DNA from 2 places in the Serratia sp. ID 25-353 genome. Region 2 is predicted to be linked to the other one. Evidence: predicted binding sites of a transcription regulator. Region 2 holds the regulator's gene; the other holds the start of a gene.
The links. Region 2 encodes CRP, which controls carbon source genes, mostly activating them, when cyclic AMP is high. Its sites were predicted from a motif close to ATGTGANNNNNNTCACAT; they were not measured.
Positions count from the first base shown of each region.

Region 1 (4,213 bases), 1.1 Mb from region 2:
CGTGGATCATCGCCAGCGGCTGCTGGGCATCCACTTTATCGCCCAGGCGCGCCACCTCGGTCAGGCCAACGCTGTAGTCGATGGCGTCGCTCGCCCGACGACGGCCGCCGCCCAGCGACACCACCGCCATGCCCAGCGCGCGGGTATCCATGGCGCTGATGATGCCCGACTTTTCAGCATACACCGGCTTGCTCAGCGTTGCCGCCGGCAGATAGCTATCGTAGCGTTCGACGAAGTCTATCGGCCCCTGCTGCGCCGCCACCATGCGGCCAAACACCTCCGCCGCCTTGCCGTTGTCCAGCACCGCCTGCAGTTTGGCGCGCGCATCGGCCTCGTCTTGCGCCAGGCCGCCGGACAGCAGCATTTCCACGCACAGCGCCAGCGTCACTTCCAGCAGGCGCGGGTTGCGGTATTCGCCGGTCAGGAAGCGCACCGCTTCGCGCACTTCCACCGCGTTGCCGGCGCTGGAGGCCAGCACCTGGTTCATGTCGGTCAGCAGCGCGGTGGTCTTGCAGCCCGCGCCGTTGGCCACGCCGACGATCGCCTGCGCCAAGTCTTGCGACAGCGCATAGGTCGGCATAAAGGCGCCGGAGCCGACCTTCACGTCCATCACCAGCGCATCCAGCCCTTCCGCCAGCTTCTTGGCCAGAATGGAGGCGGTGATCAGCGGGATCGAATCCACGGTGGCGGTAATGTCGCGAGTGGCGTAGAAACGTTTGTCCGCCGGCGCCAGCGAACTGGTCTGGCCGATGATCGCCACGCCGACGTCCTGAATGATTTTGCGGAAGGCGTTATCGTCCGGGAAAATATTGAAGCCCGGAATGGCTTCCAGCTTGTCCAGCGTGCCGCCGGTATGCCCCAGGCCACGGCCGGAGATCATCGGCACATAGCCGCCGCAGGCCGCCACCATCGGGCCAAGCATCAGCGAGGTCACGTCGCCCACGCCGCCGGTCGAATGCTTGTCGACGATCGGGCCATTCAGCGCCAGACTCTTCCAATCCAGCACGGTGCCGGAATCGCGCATCGCCATGGTGAGCGCCACGCGCTCCGGCATGCTCATGTCATGGAAGTAAATGGTCATCGCCAGCGCGGCGATCTGCCCTTCCGACACCACGTTGTCGCGAATGCCGTTGATGAAAAAGCGGATTTCCGCTTCGCTTAACGGCTGGCCGTCGCGTTTCTTACGAATAATTTCTTGAGCCAGGAACAAGGCATCCCCCTGTGTCGCCGAGAATCGGTGTAGACGGGCGCGCCTGGCGCCCGCCAACGAAATCGATCAGTAGCCGCCGCCGGCGGTCTGGGTCTGGTGGCCCAGCGCGGTCAGCAAGCTGGCCAGCAGGCTGGAAGCGCCAAAGCGGAAATGCCGTGCGTCGGCCCAGCCTTCGCCCAGAATACGATCGGCAAGTTGCAGATAATGCAGCGCGTCTTCTGCGGTGCGCACGCCGCCGGCCGGCTTGAAGCCCACCGTCTTCGCCACGCCCAGATCGCGGATCACCGACATCATCAGCTCGGCACTTTCCAGCGTGGCGTTGACCGGCACCTTGCCGGTGGAGGTCTTGATAAAGTCCGCCCCGGCCTTGATGGCGATCTCGGACGCCTTGCGGATCAGGTCGGCCTGCTTCAGCTCACCGGTTTCGATGATCACTTTCAGCAGCACGTTGGCCGCCTGACAAGCCTGCTTGCACTGTTTCACCAGCTCGAAGCCGACCTGCTCGTTGCCGGCGATCAGCGCGCGGTAAGGGAACACCACATCCACTTCATCCGCGCCATAGGCGATGGCCGCGCGGGTTTCCGCCAGCGCGATGTCGATATCGTCGTTGCCATGCGGGAAGTTGGTCACGGTGGCGATACGGATGTCCGGCGTGCCTTGCTCGCGCAGCGCCTTGCGTGCTACCGGGATAAAACGCGGGTAGATACAGATGGCCGCCGTGTGGCCGGCCGGGCTGTTGGCCTGACGACAGAGGGCGATCACTTTCTCGTCGGTGTCATCATCATTCAGCGTGGTTAAATCCATCAGGTTCAGCGCACGTTGCGCTGCTGCGGTTAATTCGGTCATAAAACTCTCCAACTGAGTACCTGGATGTTGGCGAGCGGACTTGGTTCCATGAAGATAGCGCTGGGGAACGGCGTTCCCGCGGCGGCAACTGAGATCCTTCTCACCGCACATGGCCACCCGCCTTGCGGCCGGCCAGTAATAGCTATTTGAACACGAATGCCGAGGGCGATTCGCGTTCATCGTCACACTATATGAAATAGCACTGTAACAGACCGGAATTATATGTGAAGAGCATCACAAAATAACGCGATATCGTTCACAAATTCGCTAAAGAAGCGGCTGAAGATCGCGGGTGCGGCAAGCACCCGCGTTGCTTAGAGTATAGGCGGAGTCCCGCGATCGGTCGCGCCGTCGCGGGCTCCGGGATGGCTTACAGCGCCAGGAAGAAACCGGCGATGGTGGCGCTCATCAGGTTGGACAGCGTGCCCGCCGCCACGGCCTTCAGACCGAAACGCGCGATGTCGTGGCGACGGTTGGGCGCCATGCTGCCCAGACCGCCCAGCAGGATCGCCACCGAGGAGAGGTTGGCGAAGCCGCACAGCGCGAAGGAGATGATCGCCTTGGTGTGGGCCGACAGCACCTGCAGGCCTTCCGCCGCCACCACGTCGTCCGGACGCAGATAGGCGCCGAAGTTCATGTAGGCGACGAACTCGTTGACGATGATCTTCTGGCCGATGAACGAACCGGCGGTCATCGCCTCGCTCCACGGCACGCCGATCAGGAAGGCGATCGGCGAGAACACCCAGCCGAGGATCAGTTCAAGCGACAGCTGCGGATAATCGAACCAACCGCCGATGCCGCCGAGAATGCCGTTAAGCAGGGCGATCAGCGCGATAAACGCCAGCAGCATCGCACCGACGTTCAGCGCCAGCTGCATGCCGGAAGCCGCGCCGGAAGCCGCCGCATCGATCACGTTGGCCGGACGCTCTTCTTCGGCGATCAGTTTCATCGCATCGTCTTTATCGTGGGTCTGCTCGGTTTCCGGCACCATCAGCTTGGCGAACAACAGCCCGCCCGGCGCGGCCATGAAGGACGCGGCGATCAGGTATTCCAGCGGCACCCCCATCTGGGCGTACCCCGCCAACACCGAACCGGCTACCGAGGCCAGGCCGCCGCACATCACGGCGAACAGTTCTGACTGGCTCATGGTGGCGATATACGGGCGCACCACCAGCGGCGCTTCGGTCTGGCCAACGAAAATGTTGGCGGTCGCCGACAGCGATTCGGTGCGCGAGGTGCCCAGCAGCTTGTGCAGGCCGCCGCCCAGAACGCGGATAACCAACTGCATGATGCCGAGGTAGTACAACACCGCAATCAGCGAGGAGAAGAACACAATCACCGGCAGAACGCGCAGCGCGAACACGAAGCCGCCGCCGCCGAACACCTCGAACATCTTGTCGGACACCAGCCCGCCGAAAATGAACGAAATGCCCTGATTGCCGTAGGCGATAACGTTTGCCACACCGTTAGACATACTGCCGAGAATGCTGCGGCCCAGCGGCACGTACAGCACCAGCGCGCCGATGCCGACCTGAATGATGAACGCCCACACGACGGTGCGCAGTTTGATGGCCCGGCGGTTGCTGGAGAGCAGCACCGCAATGGCGATCAGCACCGCCATGCCAACCAGACTCATGATGAGTTGCATGCAAAGTTTCCCTGTTGCAAAAAATAAAATACATCCCTGCTCATGAAGAGAGGTTTGCTATTGGAGAGTTTCGGGGGGGATTATACTGAGCGAGGTCACCCTCGCACCGATTTATGTCACAAATGTATACAACGAGACGCAAATGAAAATCTTATAACGTGACACAAGTCACGTTATAAACCCATCAATCCGGCATAGCAAACAGTGCCTGAGTATTGCATTGCAGGTGAGCGGCGATCTCATCGGCCGGTTCCGGCCGCAGCTCGCACAGCGTCTGAAACACCTCGGCGGCGCGTTCGGGGCGATTCGGCTGCCCCTGATAGCCGGCCAGCGGCATGTCCGGCGCATCGGTCTCCAACAGCAGCGCCTCGAGCGGCAGCTGCACCATCACGCCGCGCGTTTTCTGCGCCCGCTCATAGGTGATGGTGCCGCCCACGCCGATGTAATAGCCGAGGCGGATAAACGCCTGCGCCTGCGACAGGCTGCCGGCGAAGCCGTGCACCACGCCG
Region 1 covers NZ_CM139236.1:3,586,491-3,590,703, forward strand. The annotation lists gene deoA (thymidine phosphorylase) at 1-1,210, opposite strand, end outside; gene deoC (deoxyribose-phosphate aldolase) at 1,277-2,056, opposite strand; gene ACYF6X_RS17320 (NupC/NupG family nucleoside CNT transporter) at 2,427-3,704, opposite strand; gene ACYF6X_RS17325 (TatD family hydrolase) at 3,889-4,213, opposite strand, start outside.
Region 1: deoC (deoxyribose-phosphate aldolase) is a predicted target of CRP. The motif match lies at 2,279-2,296, and genes of this name have one in related genera.

Region 2 (4,213 bases):
CACCAACATGATGCTCAGCGTTTCGCCTTCCGGCAACTGCAGCTGCAGCAGCCCGGCCGCCAGCAATAGCCCGGCAATCGTGCCCAGCGCACGGTGCTGAATGCGCACCCGGGTGGCGTTATACCCGTTTTGGCTTACCAGCATGATGGTGAGCAGGATCCAGTAAGGCTTCGGCAGGTTGAACACCGCGCCCAGACTGCTGCCGATCGCCAGCGTCACGCCCAGCCGTGCGGCGTTGCGCAGGGCGGTGGATTTGAACGACAGGTAGCTGGCCAGCGCCGGCCAAAACGGCAGGCGGTGTTGGCCGGGCATCAGATCGCGGCGGTACAACGGATGCTGGGTACGCAGCAGGCGGGCGATGCGGCTGAAGTGGTAATAACAAAACTGGCCGACCGGGTTATCGGGATGCTGCGCCGCCATTTTTTCCAGCGCCGCCAGCTCGTGGGTCATGGAGAAGCGCTTCGAATGTTGATGGTAGAGAATATCGTGCGCCACCACGCGCAGCCGGCCGGCGATCACCTGAGCATTGCGGCGAATGATCGCTTCGGCCTGGCTCTGCTCCACCAGCTTTTGCACCTCTTCCGGCAGATGCAGGCTGACGGTGATGTGCTCCTGCAGATCCATCGCCACCTGAAAGGCGCGCTGCAGGCGCTTTTGCTCGAGGTTGTTGGCGTGCGGCAGGAAATTAAGCTGTTGGTACAAAAGGCTGATCAGATCCATCACCTTTTGCTGGCGCACCAGCAGCGGCGGCAGCGCGGTTTGCGGATCAATATGCTGGGTCAGCAGCGAGTATTTGGCTTCGAAATAGTCCGCCAGTTCCAGGTAGAGCTGGCTGAGCGTCTCGCGCATCGGCTGCTCTTTCCACAGCTTGAACCAGAACCAAGTGAATAAGCCGTACCAGGCGGTGCCGATGGCGTACAGCAGCGGCGCCTGCCAGAGAGGCACCGTACCGGCCGTGCTGAGGGCGAAGATGGCGGCCACCAGCGCCGCCGGCAACAGCCGGGCGTGCAGCGGGCTGATTTCACCGGTGACGCCGAGCAGCAGTGCCAGGCCCAGCATCAGCGCCGGCAGCGGCACGTGCCACAACATGGCCTGTTGCAGCAGCACGCTGCTGAAGGCGAACAGCGAACCGCCGACGATCAGACGTTTAAAGAAGCGCTTATGCGGTGTGTCCAGACCGGCGATATTGCAGCAGGCGGGCACCAGAGAGAACATCAGGCCGAGCTGTAGCTGGCCTATCAGCAGGCCGAACAGCACCGGCAGGCACAACACCAGCGTTTGTCGCAGTGCGTAGTTGATTTCCGGGTGGTAGATCAGGCGGCGCCACATGGCAGAAAGCAGACAAAAAAACGGCGCAGATTGCGCCGTTTCTTCAGGGATTAACGGGTGCCGTAGACGACAATGGTTTTGCCGTGGGCGGAAATCAGGTTTTGATCTTCCAGCATTTTCAGAATACGGCCAACGGTTTCACGCGAGCAGCCGACGATCTGGCCGATCTCCTGACGGGTGATCTTGATCTGCATGCCGTCCGGGTGAGTCATGGCGTCGGGTTGCTTCGCCAGATTCAGCAGGGTTTGCGCGATGCGGCCGGTCACGTCCAGGAAGGCGAGGTTGCCCACTTTTTCGGAAGTGACCTGCAGGCGGCTTGCCATTTGGGCGGACAGACGCATCAGGATGTCCGGGTTCACCTGGATCAGCTGACGGAATTTCTTGTAGGAAATTTCGGCCACTTCACAGGCGGTTTTCGCGCGAACCCAGGCGCTGCGCTCCTGGCCTTCTTCGAACAATCCGAGCTCGCCGATGAAATCCCCCTGGTTGAGGTAGGACAGGATCATCTCTTTACCTTCTTCATCCTTGATCAGCACCGCGACGGAGCCTTTCACGATGTAGTAAAGCGTTTCGGCCTTTTCACCTTGGTGAATCAGCGTACTCTTCGATGGATATTTGTGGATATGGCAATGAGACAGGAACCATTCGAGAGTAGGGTCTGTTTGCGGTTTGCCGAGAACCATTCGCTGTTATCCTCTGTTGTTATCGCTGCCTTGTGTCACAGGGGTCAGAGTTCCCTGTAAAACCCGCCTGTAGCCGCAGTCATGAGCGAGGGCTACCGGCAAGTTTTGAGGCGTGTCATAAAAATACGCTGTCGCTCTAGCATATTAACTTGCCGTAAGCGCTGCAAGCTACATTCTGTTAACATACCGGTAAAGGAGCCTTTCTCTGGGCGTTTCCCTGAAATTCAGTGTCCCGGAAAGATTTATTGCGGCTCTGTTTGTAGCACAGAGTAAGGCGGGTGTCTCGTGTTGTCTCGCTTCAGCATGATTAGCATCAGGTTACGTTGCCTGTTTCTATGCGAAAGCGTACCCTGATTTTAAGAAATTAACCGGAGTGACCAGAATGCAGGCAAGAGTTAAATGGGTGGAAGGGTTAACGTTTTTGGGTGAATCGGCCTCCGGCCACCAGGTGCTGATGGATGGCAACGCCGGCGATAAAGCGCCCAGCCCGATGGAGATGGTGCTGATGTCGGTGGGCGGCTGCAGCGCGATCGACGTGGTGTCCATCCTGCAAAAAGGGCGCAACGACGTGCGCGACTGTGAGGTGAAGCTGACCTCCGAGCGCCGTGAAGAAGCCCCGCGGTTGTTCACCCATATCAACCTGCATTTCATCGTTACCGGCCAGGACCTGACCGACAAGATCGTCGAGCGTGCGGTGAACCTGTCGGCGGAGAAATACTGCTCGGTGGCGTTGATGCTTAACAAGGCCGCCACGGTGACCCACAGTTTCGAGATCCGCCACCCGGCGTAATCGAGACGGAGCGCGGCCCGGCGCCGCGCTCAACGCGTTTATTCGATCTTCTTGCCTTCCAGCAGCCGCTGCACCAGCGGCGCCATGATCAGTTCCATCGCCAGCCCCATCTTGCCACCCGGCACCACTAACGTATTGATGTGCGAGATAAACGAGCCCTGCAGCATCGCCAGCAAATAGGGGAAGTCAATTTGATCCAGCCCGCGAAAGTGGATCACGACGAAGCTTTCGTCCAGTGAGGGAATCGCCTTGGCGGCGAACGGGTTGGAGGTGTCCACCGTCGGCACGCGCTGGAAGTTGATGTGGGTGCGCGAGAACTGCGGCGTGATGTAGTTGATGTAATCTTCCATCGAACGCACCACCGAGTCCATCACCGCTTCGCGAGAGTGACCGCGCTCGCCGGTATCGCGGATCAGTTTCTGGATCCACTCCAGGTTGACGATCGGTACCACGCCGACCAGCAGATCGACGTGGTTTGCCACGTCGTGGTGCTCGGTGACCACGCCGCCGTGCAACCCCTCGTAAAACAGCACGTCGGTCGGCGCCGGCAGCGGTTCCCACGGGGTGAAGGTACCCGGCACCTGATTGTAGGGCACCGCTTCGTCGTAGGTGTGCAGATACTTGCGCGAACGGCCGGTGCCGTTCTTGCCGTAGTCGATAAAGCTCTGCTGCAGCAGGCCGAAGTCGTTGGCCTCGGGGCCGAAATAGCTGATGTGTCTGCCCAGATCGCGCGCCTTGCGGATCGCCGCGTCCATTTCCGGCCGGGTGTAGCGGTGGAAGCTGTCACCCTCCAACTCGGCGGCGCGAATGTTGAGCTGTTGGAATATTTTGCGGAACGCCACGCTGGTGGTGGTGGTACCGGCGCCGCTGGAACCGGTCACCGCGATAACGGGATGTTTGGCAGACATGGTGGTTGTCACTCCGTGTTGAATGCGCCGGCGTCAGGGGATTATTGTGGCTCTTGTTGACGCTCTCTATGTCAGGAAAAAATGGCGCGCGCTGGTTTGCAATGCCCCATTGTTACCTGATTTTTTCCGTCAGTCATAGAACCGATCGCCACTAAATTTCTTCCTGCCCGGCGCGGAACTGGCCGCGCGGCATGATGTTGACGCTCTCGTGCAGTTCCGACCACACCAGCACCACTTCGCCGTTTTTCAGCTGGCGGCGCACGTCCTCCACCTTCTGTTCCAGCGAGCGTTCGTGCTCGCCGTAATCGGTGCCTTCGCGCAGCACAAAGGATTCGATCAGGCTGTTCAGGGTGTCGGTTGCCAGTTCTTGCCAGGGAATGATCACGTCGGGATGTCCAGATAAGGGGAAAGCCAGGCCGGAATGCGATGCTCCAGCCACATGTGCGGTTTTTTCAGCGTGCCGCCGACAAAGCCGACGTGGCCGCCGAACTCGGTCAACTGAT
Region 2 covers NZ_CM139236.1:4,721,746-4,725,958, reverse strand. The annotation lists gene ACYF6X_RS22720 (YccS/YhfK family putative transporter) at 1-1,329, opposite strand, end outside; gene crp (cAMP-activated global transcriptional regulator CRP) at 1,380-2,012, opposite strand; gene ACYF6X_RS22710 (OsmC family protein) at 2,395-2,802, shown strand; gene ACYF6X_RS22705 (phosphoribulokinase) at 2,841-3,710, opposite strand; gene ACYF6X_RS22700 (YheU family protein) at 3,862-4,095, opposite strand; gene ACYF6X_RS22695 (hydrolase) at 4,092-4,213, opposite strand, start outside.